DNA from 4 places in the Paenibacillus sp. J31R122 genome. Region 1 is predicted to be linked to each of the others. Evidence: riboswitches for the same ligand, from Rfam matches in the RefSeq annotation. Region 1 holds a riboswitch; each other region holds the start of a gene.
What was found. Region 1 has a riboswitch for cyclic di-AMP ahead of AC0YN7_RS11285 (hypothetical protein). Riboswitches for the same ligand answer to the same signal wherever they lie in the genome.

Region 1 (6,109 bases):
GTTTGAGAATACATGAAACAAATAGGTGCCCAAAGGTTTAACGAGCAGCACCAATATGATAATAACGATAGCAATTTGAAAAATGCCCATGTTTTACATATCCTCCTCAGAGAGCTTTGTTGAAAATTAGACTAAAATTTCTCCGGATTTATTAAGGCGTAACCCAGGTATACAAAGATAAACACCGTAAAAATGTAGACGATGATCATTTTCGTTCGCCTCCCGCATCCTGAATAACGCGTTCGCACCAAAATAAAAATGCGGAAAATAACCCAAAGGTCGCGGCTAGAATCAATACCATGTACACATCTAACATGTACGTTCACTCCCCGTATTTTTAATTATTAAATCCGATTATTCGATAAGCGTTCTACCTAGAAACGAGACCTCGCTGCTAGTGGTATGGATGATATAATTCGCTCCCACAGCTTTATAGATCATGCGCGGGTTATTCGTGTGTGTGATGACGTAAATCGGCTTAGCCGTCCATTTCCGACAGATCTGAATATATCGGCAGCAAAGGGTAAAGCTTCTTTCGAATAGGAATACTTTACCTACAGAAAAATCCGGTATAGCCCAAGTATTTATATCTTTCGTATCTACTATTAGGATGTGCTTCACCCCAAGTAATTCCATTCTTCGCTTTTCTTCTGAGTTGTTCGCGATAGCGGCGATAGGAAAACCTTGAGTAATTAGGTGACGAATGAAGCCTTCCCCTGTGTTGTTCGGTGCGGATACAAGAATGCATTCTGGATCTTTCATTTCGATTCTCCTCCTGATTAATTGAAGAGAAGACAACAAAAAAGAAGCCTGCAAGAAGAGGAACTCTTCTCGCGGCTTCTGAAGGCACAGGAAATAAACCCGTGTCTTTCGCACGATAGTCGTTGCCTCTCTCGATACGCTTGCGAGGTTAGCTGTCGGATTCGGGCGTGAGAGTCGCCCTACCTATGCGCAAGTAGCTTGCACATAGGATTCACCCCATGCGCCAGATACATTGTCCCTATTAAGGACTTCAAGTATCATGGCTGCTGTTGGTTCCCCCGTTCCTTTGCTCAAGGATTCAGCGATTAAGATGCATGGTGAAACGTATTTTCTATATTTTAAGAAACCACAGCCCTTACGCCCTGTGGTCGTAGCTTCCGATTACAAGCCTCATCATCCTCTCTCTCCAAAGCAGCACTTGCCAAATGAATCTCATTTATGGCTGCTGCCTATACCACGCTTACGAGGTTAGCTGACGGATTCGGGCGGTGAGAGTCGCCCTACCCAGTCTTGGGGAACGATATGCGTTCCAGAGACCGGGATTCACCCCAAGCATCACACCAGAACAGCTCTCACACCGTCTGTGCAACACTTTCATGTGGTTCCCCCGTTTTCCTAAATGGAAATTAAGCGTTCTAACAAGGAATCGTTGTATGAATCCTGAGATGAATCATACGCCTGACAAAAATTCCTGTAAAGAATCACCAAGATTCAAATTTGACAATAAACGGTATTCAGATGGATCTTATAACTATCACAACCCTTATATGCTCCTTGTAGCTGCTATTATCTCGGTATCTCTCGCATATCGCAAAATAGTCAGCTTGGAGAAGCATTGTGGTAGATAATAAGGGCATGATGTGGATTAATACGCTTTCATTGACTAAATTGATCAAATAATAAGCAAAAAATGCTCAAATTACAGTTTACATTTTTATACTACCGGAGTAATATTCAGTTCAATACTATACCGAATCAAATTAGGATAGGCAGTTGCTTATCCGAAACGCATAAATCCCGAATAGGGATGCGGGGGATCCAAACGAAGGTATTCGTAAGTTAGAATCCTTCATGGGGTGAATCCTGTAAGGCATGCTGAAAGCATGTAGCAGGTAGGGCGCTCGCAAGCCCGAATCCGTCAGCTAACCTCGTAAGCGTATTGTGAGAGAACCGCTACCCGTACTTTCTTTGCATGATGATGCGAGAGAAGCCCGTGTGCAGAGTTTCTCTGCTCAGGGGCTTCTTTGCGTGCTATTTTATATCAAATTAATGGAGAAAGAAGAGTGGCAGCATTGAATATCACTAAACCTCTGCCTGCTATACATAGTGACTACTTGAAGAACTGTAGAGTTGGCTTAATGGAAATCTATCGGTTTGACTGCAGGACGATCGAGAAACAGATGCCCGAAATCAATGGCGGAAGCAATTGCGGACTATTGAAAATCGCCAGCGGCAGCATTAATGGCTGGGGTGAATATATACTTCCATGTGAGAAGAAATATTCGGATTTGGTCCAATGGGCATCCGTTTTCAACCATCTCAAGGGCCTCTCCGTACCGGATGCGCTTGTGTTTGTACAATCTCACGCTGAGGCATGGGGGCAGGATAGAACCGATCTTGTTAAATCTGCCTTGTCAGACTTAGCTGATAACCTGTACAGGCGAACCGTATTTCATGAACCTATTATAGATGATGAGATGCTGGATCGATCCTATTTAATTCATCTTTCGCAGTCCTATTATGCTTTCTAAAAGACTAGCTTATTCTCGTTTTCACGCGATACTGCCCAAATGAAAGCCCCTCTTGTTTGCGCAAGGAGCGAATAAAGTTTTGCGACCCCGGGTTTAAGGCAAGGTCTTTAGCTGAAGTACCGATATTGGCTTATTCAAGAGGCGGACAACAATTATGGTAGAGGATCTGTAAGGAGTAAGGTAGGAAGAGGTAGTGAACGCACACCTGGCTATTCACTTTAGTGAACTAATTAGGGCTTTATTAGAAAATGAGTCAAATTAGTCTCAGATTCTAAAGTGTAAGGCGAGTGAACCGAGGAGCGGGCTTCGACTAGTGAGGGAAACTCACTAATGTGTGAGTGAAACCTCATTAAATGGTTGGAGTTAGGGGCTTGAAAATGAAATAGTGAGGCAAACCTCACTCGCCATGAAGTTAGGTTCATGGTGAATGAGATTTACCTCACTATTTGTTTTGTATGATGGAGCTGAATTTTTTTGTTCAATGAAATAAAGCTGTGTCCATAATGATGTTCATTTTAGAAAACATTTTAATGCTATATTTTCGCTAACGATTCTTACAGGACCTGCTCCAGAAATCTCTTGGCGCGTTCGCTTTGCGGGTTAGTGAAAAATTGCTCTGGTTTCGTACGCTCGACAAGCTTGCCGTCGTCGAGGAAATAGATCGTGTCCGCTGCCTCTCTTGCGAACTTCATCTCGTGGGTTACGATGAGCATAGTCATGCCGCTGTCCGCAAGACCGCGGATGACATTCAGCACCTCTTTGACCATTTCCGGGTCGAGCGCTGAAGTAGGCTCATCGAACAGCATAATGTCTGGCTCCATCGCAAGGCTGCGGGCGATAGCGACACGCTGCTTCTGACCGCCTGACAAGCGGGACGGAAAGCTATCCGCTTTATCCGATAGGCCGACACTTTCGAGCAGCTCCTTTGCCTTCAGGCGAGCCTGCTCAAGCGACACGCCTTTAACCTTCATTGGAGCGAAAGTAATATTATCGATTACGGTCATATGCGGGAACAAGTGAAAATGCTGAAATACCATACCGATATGCTGACGTACACCGGCGATATCCGCTTTTGGATCGGTTATCGAAGCACCGGCAATAGTAATAGATCCTGAAGTTGGCGTCTCAAGCCTATTTAAGCAGCGAAGGAAGGTGGATTTTCCTGAACCGGATGGCCCGATCAACGCCACCACCTCACCGCGCTCAATCGACGTAGAAATTCCTTTTAAAACCTGATTTTTCCCGAATGTTATAGTTAAATCCTTTACATTAATCACTGCGGCGCAGCCTCCTTTCGAGCTTACGGGCAAACGAAGTTAAAATGAGAACGAGCACGTAATAAATCGCGCCGATAAACAAGAGCACCTCTAATGCACGGAACTCGATGGACTGCACGACATTTGCGCGCCGTAATAAATCGGATACACCGATGACGGATACGAGCGATGATTCCTTCAGCAATGCAACGCATTCGTTTACGAGTGCAGGCAAAATATTGCGCAAAGCCTGCGGGAAGATGATACGGATCATCATCGTGCGATATGGGATGCCGAGTGCGATAGCCGCCTCGCGCTGCCCTTTATCAACCGCCATAATACCGCCGCGAATTGTCTCGGACAAATAAGCAGCAGAGTTTAGACCGAATGCGAGCCCGGCCGCCATCAAGGCAGGTATATCATAGTTGAATAGCTGTGGAGTCGCGTAATAGATGATTGTGAGCTGCACTAACAGCGGTGTGCCGCGGAATACGGATGTATAAGCCGTAGCGAACCACTCGAGCGGCTTAATGCCGGATATTTTGAATAGTGATAATATCGAACCCCAAATAAATCCGAAAATCGCTGAGACAAGCGTAAAGAGCAGTGTTACATTAATACCTTTTAGAATATAAGGGATATAGCCCTGCAGTACGCTGAAGTCAATATTCAGATTAAGCAGCTTATCGGATGGCTTCTTCTCTGCTGAAAACCACTTTTGTATGATTTCCTCCAGCTTTCCGTTATCGGACATCTCCGAGAGCACGCCGTTAAAAGCAGCTGTTAGTGCTGAGTCTTTCGGAAAAGCTATAGCATAGCCATTCTCAGCCGAATCGGCTGGAAGGAAGTTCATGACCAAATCAGGGTTTGCATTAGTCATTTCGACAGCGACAGCATCCTCCACGATGGCAGCATCAATACGGTTTGACTTGAGCTCCAGAATTAGATCTGGAATTTTATTCAGCTTCTTGAGCTGCGCCCCTTCAATTGTTTCTGCGAGGAGATCCTGTACAGAACCAAGCTGAACGCCAACCTGTTTCCCAGCCAGCGACTCAGCTGTTTCAATCGGAGCAGACTTTTTGGAAACAATTGTGTTGCGGGCCGCGTAATAAGTAGTGGAAAAATCAACGCTCGCCTTTCGTTCTTCTGTAGCGGACATACCGGACATAACGAAGTCGACGCGACCTGTTTGAAGTGCGGCAACTAGACCGTTGAAATCCATACTTGTGATTTCCAGTTCATAACCGAGCTTATCGGTGATATACTTGGCAATATCAATATCTAAGCCGATTATTTCACCATTATTTTTGGCATCCACGCTCTCATAAGGCGGATAGTCAGGCGAGGTACCCATCACAAGCTTCTTTTTCTGTCCAGATAGGGGCGAGTCAGTTGCACTTGCAGCACTGACGGAATGCGAGTCAGCGGTTCCTAGCTGAAACAATTGCCCAAAGACCAGAACCAGAACGACGAACGTGATGAGAGTGATGTAAAGGAATGATAACTTTTTTCGATTCATAGTGTCCTCTTTCTTCTAAGTTGTGTATGTGTGCAATCAAGTCGATGCAACCCTTTATGAGTAGGCAACTTAGAAATTATATGATTTACGGTATCCATTTGTAAATAACCTAGCAGCACGGTTTTGTAACATCTTTATGAGTATTGAAGTCGTATTTGGGCGATATTTACTGTTATACTATCCAAAAAGCATAAAATCTATTTTTATCAAGGAAGGGAGGTGAATACATTGTTCGAACTTGAGCTGCATGACGTCGCCCCATATATATTTTCCATTAGCTTGCTTTGCTCATTGGCCTATGCCTATGCTTCTCATTTGCATTCTGGGGCTTATGAATACTGGGAGCGAAGTCAGGTTATAAACGTGTTGTTTATTGCTCTGCCTCAGCAGATGCTTATCCGCAACGTTCCGATTCACCACTGGCTAGCTAGAAAAGTGAAACGAAAGGAATCACCCGATGACGATATAGCAGACTGCTCAGCCTCGTTTGTTGCGCTATTTTCAAACAAACGAGGAGGATTTTTATGCAGAAGAACAATGTATTCCCTTCATTAAGATATGGACGTGTGTTAATAGCCGGCATCATGCTGGCAGGTTTGCTTCTAATTAGCGGATGCGGATCGGCTAGCGGTACGATTGACGGAGATACGCCGGGTGTGTTTAATCATTACATCATTTATCCCTTGTCAGCTGTGCTGCAATATCTTGCTGATCTGTTTCAAGGCAATTACGGCTTTGCGATTATCGGAATCACTCTCATCATTAGGCTCGCGCTGCTGCCGCTCATGATGCGTCAATATCGTTCGCAGCATCAGATGAAG
Region 2 (6,109 bases), on a different contig from region 1:
ATTCCGGAAACTTCGCTATGGCAGGGCAATGGTTTCCAAAGCTAGCTGTATATGAAACAGTTGGCACACGCGGTCGAACAACTGAGGGCTGGAACGCCCATCAGTACCATGGCAATTCGGAATTTTACAGCGACTTTGGCATCTACAGCGTTCGCATTAAAGTGCCTGAGACATACACAGTAGCCGCAACCGGCTTTCAGACAAAGCCAATTGAAATCAAGGATCAGACAAAGATTTACCAATTCTATGCAGATGATGTTCATGACTTCGCATGGGCGGCATCACCGGACTTCGTCTACGAAGAGGATGCTTACTCTGACAAGGGCATTCCGGGTGTACGAATAAAGCTCTATCTAGATCCTTCGCACGCCAAGCTTAAGGACCGTTATATGCATGCAGCCAAATCCGCTCTATCCAAATATGCGCAGTGGTACGGTGAATACCCCTACAGCACACTTTCTATTATTGTTCCTCCAAAAGGAGCAAATGGGGCAGGAGGTATGGAGTATCCCACGTTCATAACAGCATTCGCAGCAGAAAATGACAATCCAGGATACGATCTGGAGCGTACAGTCGTGCATGAAATTGGGCACCAGTACTGGTACGGCATGATCGCCTCTAATGAATTTGAGGAAGCGTGGCTCGATGAAGGCTTCACCTCCTATGCCGAGGATAAAGTGATGGAGACCGCGTATGGAGTGGAAGCAAACCTACCAGTCGAGGCGAGCTATATGACCGATCCTGCTCCGCTTAAGCAATACTCCTGGTCTTACGGCAGCCACAATCAATACGCTGAGAATGTTTATATGAGAGCAAAGCTCGTACTTATCGGCATTGAAAAACAAATAGGCGCACCGTTGATGCAGCGGGTTTTACGGACTTATTTCCAAAAATATAAATTCAAGCATCCTTCAACCGCAGACTTCCAGCGTGTTGTTGAACAGGTTACGAAAACGAAGTGGCATGATTACTTCAATCAATATGTTTACCACAACCAAATGGCCGATTTTGGCGTAGAAGCGATACAAGTCAAACCCGTCAAACAGGATGGCGTACAAATGTATGAATCAACTGTTCTCATTAGGAAATACGGTGGCATGAACGGTCCAATTCCGATTACTATGCAGTTCACGGATGGCATGACGGTGACAAAGCAGTGGAACGCGGAAAATTCTAATATCCAATATAAACAGGTTCACACAGCTCCACTCGAGTGGGCCGTTGTCGATCCGGAACACAGAAATGTACTCGATAACAAGCTGATCAACAACTTTATGCAAGCGCAGCTTCCTGAGGAAACACGTACCCGGTGGAACCTCGGCGTTTCAAAATTGATTGAAGGGCTGCTTGGGTCATTTGGCTGGTAAGTATATGGGTTCAAGGAGCGATAAAAGATGAAGATATATATGAAGCAAGGCTGGTCGCTGACGGTCAAACATTTTTATCTCGTTATTTTACTGTTTCTTTATCAACTGCTTTGGGGGTTCTTTCTATATCGTTTTATTGATTCTGTCATAGCGCCGCTATTACGACGCTTTCCCAGCGCTTCTCCATCTGATAACGCCGTTCATCTCTTCATGACAGAAGCCCAGTTTCAGCTATTTAAAACCGATCTCATTTCTCCATACCTATGGATGCTGGGCGGCTTGTTCGTCATTCGGATGCTGCTGACACCCTTGTTCAATGCCGGACTGTTCTATTCTCTGCATCAGGCAAGAAATAATGGCAGCACCCGCTTCCTTGAAGGCATCAAGAAGGCTTGGAAGCCTGTTCTGCTCTTATACTGGGCAGAAACGATACTTATGCTGGCTCCTGCATGGTGGCTGCTGCCACGCGCCTTAGACTCCTTTATGCAAAGCGGCTCGGTCCCTTATCTGTTGCAAACGACACTGCCTGGTGCCGGACTATGGATTCTGTGGGCGACTGTGCTCCATCTGCTTTTTCTAGCGATGCAATTCGGAGCAGTATCAGGCGATGGTGTATTCCGCTACCTATGGCATTCCATTAAAAACTTCCTTACATACGCCTCCGTCTCCTTAATCATGTGGGCGATCGGTGCTGGAATTGGAATCGTCATTACAAGTATATCTCTGATCTGGGCCGGACTGTTCGCGCTCATTCTGCATCAAGGCTATAACCTAGTACGCACGCTTATGAAGGTATGGACGATAGCAACGCAATATGATTCCTTGCAAACGAAATAACTAGTGAATGAAGCCTCCCTTTTTGCGCCGATGCGTGGATTGAGAGGCTTTTTAGTATGAAAATTTTCTAATCTTTCATTTGAAAAACCGCGTACAATTGAGCTTTCCAGCTCTTTTATCTTGTCCTCTCAGAATAATGGCAAAAAGGTTATTCGGAATATTTTAAGAAATGCATACATAATTAAAGAAATCAAGTCATTCCTTTTTAGTCAGAAAGCACTAATGAATGCTGTTTATTTCATATGAAAAATGTTTATACGAACCTTTTAGTTAAAATGTTCCATGAGAATTATTAGAATTTATCTGTAAAGGCAGGAGATCAATGAAAATAATCGAATAATTGTTTCAGAGCAATACAAACCTGCCAAATTCCCTAATGGGAAACGGGGGAACCACTTTGGGTGAATTGATTCCGACTTCTGACTCGGTCAGCGTCTGAGGAATCATAGGGAACCTTCAACCGAACCCCACAGCTAACCTCGTCGGCACTGGAAGGAGCTTTACAATTGAAAAAGATTACCGCATTACTTTTGGGTCTCGTACTCGTCTTCACTTTTCAGTCAGTAAGCGTTTTCGCAGACTCCAAGCTAGACGGATATATCAATGACGTTATTGGTAGTCCGTATAAGGGCGGCGGGAATACGTCGAGAGGCTTTGATTGCTCCGGTTTTACGACCTATGTGTTCGATAAAATGGGCATTGAGCTTCCACGCACATCCGCATCCCAAGGAAAATCAGGCAAGAAGGTCGCTAAATCAGACCTAATCCCTGGAGATCTCGTGTTCTTCGACACGTCTGGCGGCAATAACGGCTCTATTTCCCATGTTGGCATTTATATTGGTGATGGTAAGTTTGCGCACGCCTCTGTATCCAGAGGTGTTGTAACAGACAAACTTAACTCTTCCTATTATGAGAAGCGTTTCGTGACAGCACGTCGTGTGATGTCAATGGAAACTTTCGAGAAGTTTGCTGACGAAGAATAAAATAAGCACCTTGTTGCCTAGGATGCTACACTAAGCTCTTACAACCAAGCCGCAGTCGTTTGTCCTCATCGACAAACCACATGCGGCTTTGTTGTTTCTATTTCGCGGACAAGTGGAATAAGCTTATAACGTGTCGTGTTGAAAGGAGCTATACGTGATGTATTTATTTATTCATCGCAAGGACCTGCGTGTTTCTGATCTCCGCGCTTTTGATTATTTACTTAAAACGAATACGATGGGCATCCATTTACTTATATTAGATCCGGTTCTAACAAGTGACGGTCGGCTCACCAGCCATAGTGGACGCAACTTCATTGGTCAGACCGCCTCTTTATTGCACAGCTATTCTGAAGCCCAGAAAGAATTGCATGTTCTATACGGTGATCCAGTAGATATCGTAGAGTCGCTTCTACAACAGCATTCCATTGATGAGGTTATCGTGCATGCGGACTATACCCCTTACGCGCGCAGCCGCGATGAGCGGATGCGCCTAGCCACCCAAAAGCACAGCCGCCGATGGGTGGCTATCGAGGATGCGCCGCTTGCCGACCTAGAGAGCTTTCCAACGTTCGCTAGACGCTCTGAGCCCTACAAAGTATTTACGCCATTCTACCGAATGTGGAGCAGCTATATGCTGCAATGTTACACCCCAATGAGCATAACAACCCTACACGACCTCACTACGGTATGCGAAATAAGCGGAAGTATCGCCACCCGCTTCTCCTTACCTGATGCTGTTTCATGCGCGCTTGGTGAATCGACTGCCGGAAAGGGGCCCGCTAAATCCGCAAGCAAGCTGGATCGTTTCGTTCGTGAGCGATTAGCCCTCTATGCCAATAGCCGTGATGCCTTCGCTGAGGAGCATACAAGCGGCCTCTCCCGTTTCTTGAATACGGGTGCCATTTCTGCACGTCAGGCCTATGAGGCTACGCTTGGATTGCCAGGAGCGGAAGCTTGGCTTAGACAGCTGGCATGGCGTGACTTTTATTTATATCAAGCTATGTATCATGACCAGTTTTTCAGCTATGAGCATCTATTTGATTTTTCCGCCCTAACGAGCGACAGCTTCGGCGCATGGACAGCCGGAGCGACTGGCATTCCTATTATCGATGCCGCAATGACCCAGCTAAATCGAACGGGAGAGCTCCCGAACCGACTGCGGATGATAACCGCTATGTTTCTGACCAAAAATCTGCTATGCCCATTTACGCTGGGGGAGCAGTATTTCCGTTTGCACTTAAGCGATTATGATAATACGCTCAATCGAGGCGGCTGGCTCTGGTGCTCCTCCCTTGGTTATGACGCGGCACCCTATTTCCGTATTATGAATCCTGTAACACAATCAACGACATATGATCCCTCTGGAAGCTACATTCGGCGTTGGATGCCTCATTTAGCTCATCTATCTGATAAGGAGATTCATCAACCGCTCAGCGGTGCCATCGTTGATCTGAAAGCGTCTCGAGCACGCGCGATCGACGTTTACAAAACCATTTTAAAATAATTCTGAACTACACAAGCGTAAATGACCTTGGTAGCCCTAGAACGCGCAAGCTCGTTTCACGGTAAAATATACAAAAAAACCTTCACTGCTGCCTAGTGTTACAGCAGACGTGAAGGTTTTTTCTCGTTCAATTGCTTACTTCTATACGATCATTCATAAGTCTCTTCGACTGCTTTCTTCCTAGTACAAGCATAGAGACTAGCATCACTAGCATCAGAATGACGCCCGAGCTAATATACCACAACGTCGTTTGTACGCTATATTGATCCATAAACCAACCTGTCAGTCTTGGGAAAAAAGCGCCCCCTAAGCCGCCAAATGCGACGAGCAAGCTCGTTGTTCGATCAGTCATACCCGGAATGAGTACATTGGCATATACAAGCGCAATACCGAAGAGACCTGAGAAAAGCAGTCCGCTTAGCGCAACAAGCACAAGCATCCAGCTAAGCTCTCCCATTAATGACATCATCAGAAATACGAAGGTCGCTCCTACGGTTGCTATAAACAAGAAGCGAGAGTAGCCCATTCGCTCAGCAAGCATTCCTGAGAACAGTCGGCCCAGAACCATTGATCCCCAAAAAATACTTAAAGCTGCAGCCGCATTTGCTTCTCCCACCCCTGATCGAACGATGAGAATCGATGGCAAGTAGTTTGAGAAACTCATCTCCATACCAACATAGAACATAAAAAATAAAGCTGATAACAGAAGAAACGGCAAGGCGTGGCGCGGATAGCCAAAAAATATAGATCTTTCCATTGCCGGGCTGCTATTTGAAGCACCCTGCCCTTTGTCGCTATTACTTCGATTCCGTTCCTGCGGTATATATCCAAGCTCATCATCCACCTCATCAAAAGACAAGGTCAGCCAAAGCACGAACGTAATTCCTGACATCGCTGCTAAAATAGGAAAAGCAAACTGCCACGCGTTTGCATGAATCAAATACGCTGCCGCAATCGGAATAACTAAGGCTCCAACGCCAAAAAAAGTTTCCAAACGGCTCATTGCCGTCGCTTTTCCATTTTTAGTCATATCTATAATCATAGCTCCGACCACAGCCTCTGTCATTCCAAACCCGAAACCGGCAAACAAGGCAATACAAAGCATCCATCCCCAAGGTAATAAAAGGCTGTATGCAGCTTCACTTACCATCAGCATGCCGATAGCTATAAGCACCGCGCCTCTCTTCCCCATTCTCGATGTTATTGAGGGAGCGAGCATCACCCCTACCAGAAACCCGAGGAACTGATTCATAATCCATTGTCCGCCGTCCTTATAGGTCAATCCGTAATGCTCAATCAACTGCTCCAACACGGTTCCGCCCACTACATGCGCAATTCCGATAATCAAATAAGACAAGCAGCCTAACCAAATTAGCTTTCTCATTCCATGAATCCCCTTATATGCGTACGTCCTGTTA
Region 3 (6,109 bases), on a different contig from region 1:
CGGTCTTGTAGACGGACGTAACATTTGGCATTCGGACTATGAGCAAAAGCTGGCATTGATTGAGAAAATTTCTTCATACGTACCGAAAGAACGCCTCATTATCCAATCGTCAACGAGCCTGCTTCATGTTCCGGTTTCAGCAAAAAACGAAACGAACTTGCCTTCAGAATTAAGAGATGCGCTCGCATTTGCCGAAGAAAAGTTGGATGAAATCGTATGGCTGAGCGCTGCTGCTTATTCTGTCAATGCTGCAGCTTCAAACTCATTTGCTGAGGTACTGAAACAGAACAAAGAAATAATTCACAACTTGTCAGCATCTCCAGCGCGCAATAGCAAAGCGGTAGATGCAAAGGCGATCGCGGCGCATCCTTCTGCTAGGCAGAAGCCTTTCGCTGTAAGACAGAAGCTTCAGCAGCAAAAATGGCAGCTGCCATTTCTGCCGACGACGACAATCGGCAGCTTTCCACAAACGCTGGATGTTCGTCAAGCAAGGCAGAAGTGGAGAAAGAACGAGCTAAGCTCAGCTGATTACACTTCCTTTATAAACGAAAAAATTAAGCATTGGATTGAGATTCAAGAAGAGCTTAACATCGATGTCCTTGTTCACGGTGAGTTTGAACGTACAGATATGGTGGAATTTTTTGGGGAAAAGCTGGGTGGGTTCGCGTTTACGCAGAGCGGCTGGGTACAGTCATACGGATCACGCTGCGTGAAGCCTCCGGTTATTTACGGAGATGTTGTATTCAAAGAGCCAATGACTGTAACGGAAAGCGTGTATGCGCAATCGTTAACAACAAAGCCGGTAAAAGGGATGCTGACTGGACCAATTACGATTTTGAACTGGTCATTCCCTCGTAACGACATGACACGCGAACAAGTAGCTTATCAAATTGCACTGGCCTTGTCTGAGGAAGTAAAAGCGCTTGAAGCAGCGGGTATCGAGATGATTCAAGTCGATGAACCGGCATTACGTGAAGGACTGCCGCTTAAACGCAGTGAGTGGGACGCCTACTTGAAATGGGGGGTACATGCATTTCGCCTTTCAACAGCTGATGTTCGTGATACAACGCAAATTCATACACATATGTGCTATTGCGAATTCCATGACATTATCGATTCGATTTTAGCGCTTGATGCGGACGTTATCTCCATTGAAACATCTCGCAGCCATGGTGAATTAATTCACAGCTTCGAGGAGAATACGTATGATCAAGGCATTGGACTAGGCGTATACGACATTCATAGCCCACGCGTACCGTCCGTTGAAGAGATGGTTAGCATGATTAACCGCGCGCTTAAGGTGCTCGATCCTGCCCTCTTCTGGATCAACCCAGACTGCGGCTTGAAGACAAGAGGAATGGAAGAGACTGTTGCATCGTTACGTAACATGATGCTGGCTACTCACCATGTAAGAGAGAGTGCTGTCCAAGTATAGCTTCAACGATTGCTTTTGCCGTAAAGAACGCCACCAAAAAAACCACTCGGGACGACTTTGGTTCAGCATGAACCAAAGGACCTGAGTGGTCATTTTGACGAAATCTTCAGTCAATTCAAAGATACATAATGAACAGCCCGCTGTCTCAAAACAAATTCCTCTGACTCATTAATGAATTGAGCTGAATCGGTGGATAGAGCGACAATATGATTGACCGCATCTGTAAAACATTCAAATATTCGACCGTCTTGATCATTCTTGTCATAATGGTAATCGTTCAAAGTAGAGAGATCGATGCTGCCAATGAAAGAAACAAGCAGATCGCTACAGCGATCCAAATCAAGCATATCCTCATTGTCATTTACAAAGAGCTCACTCCAGCCATAACCCTGGCTGCTTGTTAAACGAAGGCACACGCGAAATCCTGCGGAATCGATTGCGAGAGCGGGAATTACGAACAACTCAATACGAGAAACCGTTAACGAAGGGGACTGTTCAGCGAAAAATGGTGCTTGATTAGAAGACTGACAAAACATAAATAAACCTCTCCTCTTTCCGCTTACGAGGTTAGCTGTCGGATTCGGGCTAGAGAGAATGCCCTACCAGGGTTACAAGTCCCCGGATTCACCCCTTGCGAATGTAACAATACAGATTCGCGTTGGTTCCCCCGCTTTTTCAATTGAAAAATTCAGCGTTTTTTTGTTTGTTCCTATATTTTAAAACGGTTTTCACCGTTTGTAAACCTTTAGACAAACCAAACCGTAGACGGCTTGGTTTGTTTGAGTGGAATTAGTTTATATCATATTCAGTTACTGGCGCTATCCAATCCTGAGACCAAACTTGAATTTCGCGAATAATCGGCTCAAGCGCGCGGCCTTTTTCCGTTAATGAGTATTCAATGAGAACGGGTATTTCCGGATAAACCAGTCTATCGACGATACCTTCACTCTCTAGCTCCTTGAAGCGCTCCGATAATAGTCTGCCGCTAATTGGCAATGCGGACTGTACAGCACTGAAACGCTGCGGTCCAGCTAATAATTGATATATGATTAAGCCGGTCCAACGTTTGCTAATAAGATCCATTCCCTTCTGGAAACGGGGACAAAGGTTTTGCTGTTCCATGCATATCACCTCTTTTAGATTCCTTCAATTATAACCTCAATAACTTATTTATACAAGCAAACCTCAGTAATGTTAATAACTTGACTATGCTAAGTGATAAAAGTATAATTAGTTACAAATAGTAAGTGAATAAAAGGAGGTATAACGTTTGAATCCATTATTTTTAGCACACGGCTCACCAATGCTGGCTGTTGAGCAAAATGAATATAGTCAATTTCTTCGACAAACGGGTGCTAAGCTGCAGCCGGATGCGATCGTTATATTTACAGCGCATTGGGAAACAGAAGAAGTAACCATTTCATCGAAGGACGATGAATATGAAACGATTTATGATTTTTATGGTTTTCCTGATGAGCTTTATAAGCAGAAATATCCGGCAAAAGGGTCGACGAAGATTGCTGCTCTAGTAGGAAAGCTCTTGAACGATAAGGGAATACCGACTGCATTTGATACAGTACGCGGACTAGACCATGGCTCTTGGACAATGCTGAAGCATATGTTTCCGAAGGCGGATGTTCCCGTAGTGCAAGTGTCCGTTAATCCATACCGATCCGTGGAGGAGCAGTACCGAATAGGCGAGGCATTGCGCAGTTTAAGCTCACTGAATATATTGCTGATTGGAAGCGGCGTAACGGTTCATAATTTACGCGCGGTTAAATGGGGACAGAAGGAGCCGGAGAGTTGGGCTATTGAGTTTGACCAATGGTTAGTAGATAAAATGAACGTTCAGGATTTAAAATCTCTCTTCCAATATGAAAAACTTGCGCCGCATGCTAAAATGGCAGTACCCCGTGCCGAACATTTTGTACCTTTATATATAGCAATGGGCAGTGGCAACGCTGTGGAAGCACCTAAAGTCATTCATCGCAGCTACGAGTTTGGTACACTTAGCTATTTATCGCTGCAATTTTAATATTTCATATAACTAAAGCAGGTGAACAGGATGATAAAATCAAATATTTCAGCACTATTGAAGGAAAAAATAAAACGAATCGAAAGCGGAGAGGGTGACATTTATGTTGTCGGGCCTATTAATCTGCCTGTCGATGTAGACGGTGAAACGAAAATGTTCCACTGGTATAGCTGGCTGCGCAAGGAGGCGGGGGAAGAACAATCGGTTGACGAGCTTGTCAATGACTTAAATCGTTTCTCCTATGCAGACATGCAGCAATCCAGTGTGCTCGTATACGGCGATTTTAAGAATAATGAAGATGCGCTGATTCGCATGCATAGTATATGTCATACGGGTGATATTTTTGGAAGTGAACGTTGTGATTGCGGTTTTCAATTGAAGCAATCTATGCGGATGATTACAGCACACGGTACAGGCGCTTTATTCTATTTGGCTAATCATGAAGGACGTGGAATCGGCCTTTTTAGCAAAGCAATCGCTTATTTATTGCAAGAGGATGGAATGGATACCGTGGATGCAAATACCGAGCTCGGCTTTGCGGATGATGCGCGTAATTATGACGAAGCTATTGCCGTATTAAAGCTACTGCGCGTTTTGCCTGTATCAATTATTACGAACAATCCACGCAAAGTAGAGGCTATGAAGACCGCTGGCTTGAACGTTGCGACGAGAGTTCCGTTATGGGGCAATTCTTCCGTCTACAATGAGAAGTATTTGCAAACAAAAATGAATCGTTCTGGACATTTTGGTCAAGAGCCGCAGTCGCTCGTTAAGTAGTAGTATTTAGGAGTTATGGAAACCGTTTTTCACGTGTAAACGAGAAGGCGGTTTTTTTAATGTGAACATTTTCGGCTTATGTCTCGTCTATAACAGGAGAGCAACAATTGTAATAGCGATAATGTTGACAAAGGAGTGGAATGAATTATGCAAATAAATGGTCATACTAAGAAAAACAAATGGACAAAACGGGCGGCTTTATTTTCAATGATCACACTCATTGCTTTGGCTGGTTGCAGTAATAATGAGGGAATCAAGCCGGAAATTACAGACACACCAACAACACAAACAGAAGCTACAAACGCTGCTGAAACAGATGGGGAAAAGGATACCCAGAAAGAACTGCTCGTACAATTCAAGGCTGTATTAGAGTCTGCTGCCGATGCTGTGGATATTGTCAGCTTTCTTAATGGGCATATCAATGAGGCTGATCAGGGGACAGCAGATATGATGCTTCGAGAGCTGCATACGTATTACGCGGCAAATATGGAGGCGAAGCAGGGCGCTTTCTTTTCGCAGAGCGTTCAGGCGGTATTGCTTAAGGAAGTATGGCCAATAACCAAAGACACAGCTGAAACCATCAAGGATGAAGGGGTAAAAGAGCTTGTGCGGACAGCCTACGAAGGAGGCTACAAGCTTGAAATGGTTGAAGGGTCAATATTCCCAGTTGTTGATTACAGCTTTCAGAAGCGTTATAAAGACTATGTCTCCAAGCAAATGAATGATTTCATCTCGTTAAGCGCTGTCGAATCAGATGAGCCTACAGCTAGCGATGGCGGATTAATTATTACTTGGGATGAGCTAGCTGAGCGGGCGCTTTTGGCGGAAGCTTTCGTACAAGAATATAAAGAATCCCCGGAACGTGAGGTTGTTCAGAGTTTATATTTGACTCGTTATATAGAAATGTATATAAATGGTTCTTATAATACGCTCATTTATGATTATGAAACCTACAAGCTTTTAGACGAGGTGAAGGCAAGCTATAAGAAAACGATCAAGGAGTCGCCAGATTCGGTAATAGGGCAACTATCGGCTCATTTCTTGGAGCTGCTAGCTTTATCCGATGATCAGCTTTATATGTACAAGGACGGTCAAAAAACGGATATTCCGGAGATAGAGAAGTTCCTCGCAGGCCTATCGGAAGAGGCTGAGGCGCTTCTAAATTAGCCATAATACGACAAAATTATTTTGCGTTCCTTATCCTTTTCAAGTATGATGAGAAAAAAGAACTCATGTTCACAATCAAAGGAGTATTAGCGCATGAACTCAAAAACAAGTCATTGTAAAATTGTTGATTGCACGATTCGTGATGGCGGACTCGTAAATAATTGGGATTTTAGTGTCGAATTTGTTCAGCATCTGTATGCTAGCCTGAACGAAGCCGGCGTCGATTATATGGAAATCGGCTATAAAAACTCTCCTAAGCTGTTGAAAGGCGCTGAAAGCGCAGGTCCATGGCGTTTTCTGGACGATGATTTCTTGAAAAAAGTAATTCCGCACAAAGGCAATACGAAGCTTTCAGCACTTGTTGATATCGGCCGTGTAGATGAGAACGACATACTCCCTCGCAGTGAGAGCTTGATTGATCTTATCCGTGTTGCTTGTTACATCCAAGATGTAGATAAAGCGTTGGAGCTTGTTAAAGTATTCCACGATCGCGGTTATGAGACAACAATCAATATTATGGCGCTTTCCAACGTTATGGAAAATCAACTTATTGATGCTTTCTCTCTGATCAATGATAGTATAGTAGATGTTGTGTACATCGTTGACTCCTATGGCAGCTTGAAACCGAATGATTTGAGCTATCTTGTAGATAAATTCCGCAAACATCTGCCGAACAAACGTCTAGGCGTTCATGC
Region 4 (6,109 bases), on a different contig from region 1:
CATTTTCTTCAATAAGTAAATACCGTCGGTTGCTACTGTTTCTGTGGTTTGATCGTTAGCTTTAGTAGTTTTTACTTTGTAGCTTCCGCCTGTCGACTCCACCACGGCGAATCGATCTGTTTTATCAATGACCGTTAGTACTTGTTCACTGATTTTCTCCATTTCAATTTCATAACCTTGGTCTACCAGGGAAATTAGTTCTTCAGAATATGAATGGCTAAACGCTAAATAATAACCGGTATAAAATTGCGCATAGACATCATCAAATTGATCGTATGTTTTATCTTTGATTACTTGATTTTCCTTTTCCTCTGAATCTAAAACTGCAGTTGTGAGTAGACCATCTTCAGGTAATGCGCTATTTTGCAAATCTAACGCACGCTGCAACATGACAACAGCTTCAGCACGTTTCGCATTGGCGAAAGGCTTGAATTCCGTTTCAGTGGCTCCTCGTACAATACCAGCTTGACTTGCCTTTATAATAGATGGTTTAGCGTAATATTCGGGTACATCTTTAAATTGCTTCATTTCTCCTTCAAATTGTACAGATGAAGAAAAGGCTCTAACAACCATTGTAGCGATCTCGCCGCGTTTAATAAGTTGATTTGGACCAAATTTTGTTTCACTAATCCCGTTAACGATACCTAAGGAGCTGGCAATGCGAATCGAATCGGAGTACCATTTTCCTTGCTCGACGTCAGTGAAAGTCGTTCCAGGCACATCGCTTGTCAAACCTAATGCGCGAACCAAAATCGAAACAAACTCCGCGCGGCTTATGGAATGGTTTGGCTTTAGCGTTACAATTCCTTCTTGATCCACATAACCCCGTAACAAATCTGCGTTCACAAAATTGTCCAGCTCGTAATAAGCCCAGTGTTCATCAATGTCTGCCGGAAAGTAGTTTTCCAAAGGAGCGATCTCGGCCGCTTTCACTTGTACAGAATGAAGAGGATAAATCAGAAGCATAAATAAAAGTAAGAAGATCGAGCTGCGAAAATAAAGGTTTTTCATTTTGGTGTTCCTCTCTTGGTTGAAAAAATTTTCTCTACGAGAATATCAAAATATAATAGTTTATTCAAGTTGGAAATTATGGGTAAGTACTAGGGGACTCAAGCTTAAATACATATTGTGGATATTAGATTTTTCTAATGTTTATAAAGAAGGATTAGTAAGAAAAAAATAGAAATTTATAAAACCGTAAGAAAAATAATAGAAACGTAAGAAAAATAATTGTATTTTGCCTAATTCCTTTTTAGGAAACGGGGGATCCACTCGGGTGAATTAATCGATTGTTCAATGATTATAGGGAAACCTTCTTCCGAACCCTTAGCTAACCTCGTAGGCATCGAAGGGAGAACCAAGTTGTGAAGAAAATTGTGGCATCATTGTTATTGAGTGTTATGTGTTTTACCTTTGCGGGGAGCGCTTTCGCAAATGGAATGGATATCAAACATGCAGTTGATAAAGTGGTCGGAACCCCTTATAAGTGGGGCGGAACAACTGTTAAAGGGTTTGATTGTTCGGGATTCATATTGTACATATTCAATCAGTATGATGTTGATCTTCCTAGAACCTCAAAAGCACAATCTGAGGAAGGAATAAAAGTAGATCAAGAAGATTTAAAACCTGGCGATCTTGTGTTTTTTAATACGGATGGCAAAGGTGTTTCTCATGCGGGTATATTTATAGGAAACGGACAATTTGCTCACTCTTCAAGCAGTAAAGGTGTCCGGATTAGCAAACTCTCCGAAAACTATTACGAAAAAAGATATGTTACAGCTCGTCGTGTAATATCTGAGGATGCCTATTCCGAAATGACTAGTAAAGATCATAAAGATTAGAAGAGAACAAGCCTGCATGCATATTGTAGGCTTGTTTTTTTGTATATTAAATAATTTAAAAATCGTTCTAAGAACTACCTTTGACCTTCTACGTCCAATTGCTTTCGAATCGACTCAACTGTATATATGAAAGCTTCAGCTGCCTTGTAAGCATCTAGTGCTTTTTCAAGACGCTTTACCTGTTGGTTAAACTCGTTCGGACTTTCAGCGTATTTGACTATCGATCGCGCTATAAAGATCAGATCCTCTCGAGCGGCTTTGACGGTTCGGCCGTGCTCTTTCTCGATCATCTGGACGGCCATATGTGTGTAGATTGCCGAAAACTCTTTATCCTCGATACGCTGCTCTCTAGCCGCAAGATTACTTTCACTAATTTCCCAATCCCCAGAATCGGTTTTCGTAGCTGCCAAACGACCGTCATTTATCATGTTCAGGATTGTCTTATAGTGAACTCCTAGCATCATCGACGCTTCCTTTGCATTCATCAGCCTCACCTCTTATCTCTACTTATCCTTATAATAAATGGTATTTAAGGATAAGTAAGGAAGGGAAGCCATTGCATAACAAAAACTAACTATTGACTACTCCATCAAGACTGGTTAATATGAAGTTAACTTCACGTGAAGTAAACTTCATATTGCGAGATGTTAGGGGTGACTTGCTTGAAAAATAGATTTACAGAGCTTTATTTATGCTCATTAGCCCTTATCATCATGGGGTTATTTGAAATCATTTGGAATAACACGATAGCTAATACAACAGAAGGATTTGTTTCTGGGATTTCAATATTGTTGGTAGGAGTAGGACTTTTAGCTTTCGCTATAACTTCTCACGTTAAATATAAGGCGAATAGAAAACAGTTGGATCGAGAGATGTCCAAAGAATATGACGAAAGAGATGATATCATCGAAGGAAAAGCTTCACTCTTTACCATGCGAATTCTAATGATGGTGACGATACTGATGATGTTTCTTTCAAATTGGCTTACAATTCCAACGAATATTGCTTTATTTCTGATTATAGTTTTGTGTGCGAGTACGAACTTAATAGCCAAAAAATATTATAATCATGTTCTTTAATTAGGAGTAGACTATGAAAAATAGAATAAAGGAGTTACGTATAGAACGTGGTATCAAACAACAAGAACTAGCTGATAAAGTAAGTGTTTCTTCAAGAACAATTATATCTTTAGAGAAACAGCAATATAATCCATCTGTTTTACTAGCCTATCGAATATCTTCAGTTTTTAATTTGTCTATCGAAGAGGTTTTTATATTTGAGGAAGATGACTGATCATCGTTCGAAAATATAATTAGTGAGAAAAATTCAATATAGAAATCATACATCATGGAGGTCAAAAATATGGCATTAAAATTATTGTTTATACTATTTGGAGTAGTCTTAGTATTATGGGGCATATATAGAATGAAAACGGATGAAGCGTTTGTTGGAAAGAATCAGAAGAGAAAAAATTTATTTAATCTTCTAATACATGGACAAGCCTCAGGGATCGGACAATTATTAAGTGGGGTTTTATGCATAATTTTAGGGATTGTATCCTTTATCATTAAATAATTATACACATATATATTTAAGGAGCTGCGGAAATCGTGGCTTTTTTATTTTTAGGCTTTGTTAATTAACATTGTTGATTAATGACAAAATGAAAACCGCCTTATCCAAAAGGCGGTAAATTGGGGCTATTGTGTTGCCGTTTGTTTAGTTTGTCGGTTTAATTTTTTCATTTCCGTTTGCAACTTATTCTTTATACGGGCACATTTGTTCAAATGTAAAAAATTATGTCTTGTTGCTGGCATTAACACAAGTCCCGCAATAGTCTTCTTGCTCCAATATTCAGCAATACCACTTGCTTCTTGAAGAATAGCATTTTCATCAAACAACCTTTTGATTCTACAATCTTGAACTTTATCTCTGAACTCGCCTGGTTGCAGTGACGAAATTATTTGTCGTGTTTGTTTTCCCACAGCTATTCTATATTCTAATAGTGCATCAATATTAATAAGTGAACTTAGTTCTGCGATATTGTCATCACTCATGCTGTTTCCGCTATGGGGAAATTTGATGTTCATTTTTTGTAGCCAATTATCAGAATGAAGCACCTGCTGACTGTCTGCAACTAAAATATTAATCGTCATGTCCTCGACTCTTGCAATATGCCAGAGATGCCATACGATTGAATTTGTTGTATCTGAAGCATTTACTGGATACTTCCTTAATGTACTTTCCTCCAGACTTTCCAAAACGTAATCCTCCAATGTATTGATGCAATCATTACTCATCTTTGATGAGTATAACAAAGCGTGATGATTGAGAAATAGTTCAATCGCTCGAACATGTTCATTTGGATTTAATATGATTTCAGTTAACATCTTATGGTTTTCATTCCAAGTCCTTCGTTGTTCCATATCCATTGAAATCAGCTCCAATTAAAAAGTTGGGAAGCATTGGGACAGTAATCTGCCAAGAAACTAACATATTTTTCTTATTCGACGCTATGTTTTCATATTCCTTGCTGTCCAGAAGGAATGTAAGGGCTTAGACCCGTGGGATGGTGAAGTACTTAGTACTCCCTCAACAAGTTGATTACCTACGAAGGTACCTTGATTTATTTTTCACCAGACTAATTTTCAATAGTGTATGAAACTTTCTAACCATTTTGCAATTATAATCAAACCGTTTATAGCCTCCCTTCGTTTCCTTAAAAAGCACAGATAAAAATCACGTATAAAATGGAGGAAAAATTATGAAGAAGACCGTGTTTCTATCAGCTCTACTGCTCTTTGTCATTACTGCTACCGGATTGTCAGCCTATGCAAAAATGGACCGTACGACTGCGTCCCAGGCGATACCAAATTCCAGCCAAGGTGGTCATGTCATCCGGGTGTACGGACCGGGCGGACCACTTGGACCGATCAAGGAAGCTGCTGAACATTTTTCAGTTGAAACGGGAATCAAGGTGGAAGTAACAGCCGGACCAGAGGGCAAATGGATCGGCCAAGCAAAGCAAGATGCAGATATTATTTTCGGTGGCTCCGAGTATATGCTGCAGGACTTTATCTTTAACCACCCCGAAATGATCGACACTAAATCACGAACGGAGCTTTACCCGCGTGCTGCAGGAATATTGGTGAGGAAAGGAAATCCTAAGAAGATTGAAAGCTTGGAGGATTTAACGAAAAAAGGGGTAAAAATACTCGATGTGAATGGGGCTGGCCAGCTTGGCCTGTGGGAGGACCTGGCAGGCAGAAAAGGGCTGATCGAAGGCATTTACCAAAATATTAACCTTTCTGTAAAGTCGAGTGCCGAGGCCATTGAACAATGGAAAGCGAATTCGAGCCTGGACGCCTGGATTACCTATGAATCGTGGCATTACCGGCTCCAAGATGTGACGGACCTGGTCGAACTGCCCGAAGAAGAAAAGCTCTATCGTGGAACGCCGATCGCCCTGACGAAAATCACCGATCAGAAAAAAGAGGCACAGCAATTTATTGATTATTTAAAAACGGAAAAATCTCACCAAATCTTTCAAAAATGGGGCTGGAAGTAAGGACGAGCCTTAAATCTAAAAAACTGGACTGTAGAATCCATATGGAGTTTAGTACTAAAGTTGTCTTCTGAGCACCCGGACTAACGAGCAAATAGCTCGTTAGTCCCTTTTTTATTACAATTTAATACATTCTCTCTATTTACTTATTCGTTGACTGTTATAATAATTGATAGTTGAAATGCTATTATGGATCATATTGGGAAAAGAGGAATGTTAGAAGTGAGTTTGTCGAAATGTATATGTAGAGGCAGTTGAGGAGCGACGTATGGAAGATAAATTAACATTGATTAAGGTTTTTGCTGAAAAAAATTCACAGGGAACAGTTTTAGAAGAGCTTCCTGCAGAATACCTAAGAAATCAAAAATTCAAATTATGTGCATCTCCAGGGCTAGCTCTCGGCCTTGCGAAAGGAGATACAATAAAACTCCATCCTAACGGAGATTTTGAATTTATAAAACATGGTGGAAATTTCTGCATTCAAATTTACAAAGAGCAGCCTATCAAAGAAAAGATTGAAGCAGTTGAATCTATAGTCAAGCGAGAGCTTTCCGGTTCTTTAGATGGATTTCATAATGGCTCGCTTGCCTTCACCGTTCCCATCAGCAATGGATTTCATGCCACCAATAATGTTTTCAATAAAATTAGAGATTTATTGGAATCAGAATACTATTACTCTAATATTTACAAAAATCCATATAAT

Region 2: it holds a riboswitch for cyclic di-AMP, as region 1 does, so the genes downstream of both, AC0YN7_RS27575 (C40 family peptidase) here and AC0YN7_RS11285 (hypothetical protein) in region 1, are expected to answer to the same signal.
Region 3: it holds a riboswitch for cyclic di-AMP, as region 1 does, so the genes downstream of both, AC0YN7_RS18975 (hypothetical protein) here and AC0YN7_RS11285 (hypothetical protein) in region 1, are expected to answer to the same signal.
Region 4: it holds a riboswitch for cyclic di-AMP, as region 1 does, so the genes downstream of both, AC0YN7_RS25530 (C40 family peptidase) here and AC0YN7_RS11285 (hypothetical protein) in region 1, are expected to answer to the same signal.

Annotation. Positions count from the first base shown of each region.
Region 1 is NZ_JBWDNM010000005.1:348,814-354,922, forward strand. It holds gene kdpA (potassium-transporting ATPase subunit KdpA) at 1-90, opposite strand, end outside; gene AC0YN7_RS11275 (potassium-transporting ATPase subunit F) at 132-209, opposite strand; gene AC0YN7_RS11280 (hypothetical protein) at 355-762, opposite strand; cyclic di-AMP (ydaO/yuaA leader) riboswitch at 884-1,076, opposite strand; cyclic di-AMP (ydaO/yuaA leader) riboswitch at 1,205-1,405, opposite strand; cyclic di-AMP (ydaO/yuaA leader) riboswitch at 1,760-1,935, shown strand; gene AC0YN7_RS11285 (hypothetical protein) at 2,046-2,513, shown strand; gene AC0YN7_RS11290 (amino acid ABC transporter ATP-binding protein) at 3,068-3,790, opposite strand; gene AC0YN7_RS11295 (ABC transporter substrate-binding protein/permease) at 3,783-5,288, opposite strand; gene AC0YN7_RS11300 (hypothetical protein) at 5,517-5,843, shown strand; gene yidC (membrane protein insertase YidC) at 5,813-6,109, shown strand, end outside.
Region 2 is NZ_JBWDNM010000024.1:34,665-40,773, forward strand. It holds gene AC0YN7_RS27565 (M1 family metallopeptidase) at 1-1,367, shown strand, start outside; gene AC0YN7_RS27570 (hypothetical protein) at 1,395-2,204, shown strand; cyclic di-AMP (ydaO/yuaA leader) riboswitch at 2,557-2,707, shown strand; gene AC0YN7_RS27575 (C40 family peptidase) at 2,711-3,187, shown strand; gene AC0YN7_RS27580 (cryptochrome/photolyase family protein) at 3,345-4,691, shown strand; gene AC0YN7_RS27585 (MFS transporter) at 4,819-6,075, opposite strand.
Region 3 is NZ_JBWDNM010000011.1:155,460-161,568, reverse strand. It holds gene metE (5-methyltetrahydropteroyltriglutamate--homocysteine S-methyltransferase) at 1-1,435, shown strand, start outside; gene AC0YN7_RS18975 (hypothetical protein) at 1,546-1,971, opposite strand; cyclic di-AMP (ydaO/yuaA leader) riboswitch at 1,977-2,139, opposite strand; gene AC0YN7_RS18970 (winged helix-turn-helix transcriptional regulator) at 2,225-2,557, opposite strand; gene AC0YN7_RS18965 (DODA-type extradiol aromatic ring-opening family dioxygenase) at 2,706-3,470, shown strand; gene AC0YN7_RS18960 (GTP cyclohydrolase II) at 3,501-4,247, shown strand; gene AC0YN7_RS18955 (hypothetical protein) at 4,395-5,414, shown strand; gene AC0YN7_RS18950 (aldolase catalytic domain-containing protein) at 5,508-6,109, shown strand, end outside.
Region 4 is NZ_JBWDNM010000019.1:39,824-45,932, reverse strand. It holds gene AC0YN7_RS25535 (S-layer homology domain-containing protein) at 1-1,011, opposite strand, end outside; cyclic di-AMP (ydaO/yuaA leader) riboswitch at 1,229-1,360, shown strand; gene AC0YN7_RS25530 (C40 family peptidase) at 1,365-1,841, shown strand; gene AC0YN7_RS25525 (hypothetical protein) at 1,916-2,326, opposite strand; gene AC0YN7_RS25520 (DUF2178 domain-containing protein) at 2,495-2,920, shown strand; gene AC0YN7_RS25515 (helix-turn-helix transcriptional regulator) at 2,934-3,134, shown strand; gene AC0YN7_RS25510 (hypothetical protein) at 3,204-3,416, shown strand; gene AC0YN7_RS25505 (DinB family protein) at 3,542-4,273, opposite strand; gene AC0YN7_RS25500 (extracellular solute-binding protein) at 4,606-5,409, shown strand; gene AC0YN7_RS25495 (DUF4265 domain-containing protein) at 5,675-6,109, shown strand, end outside.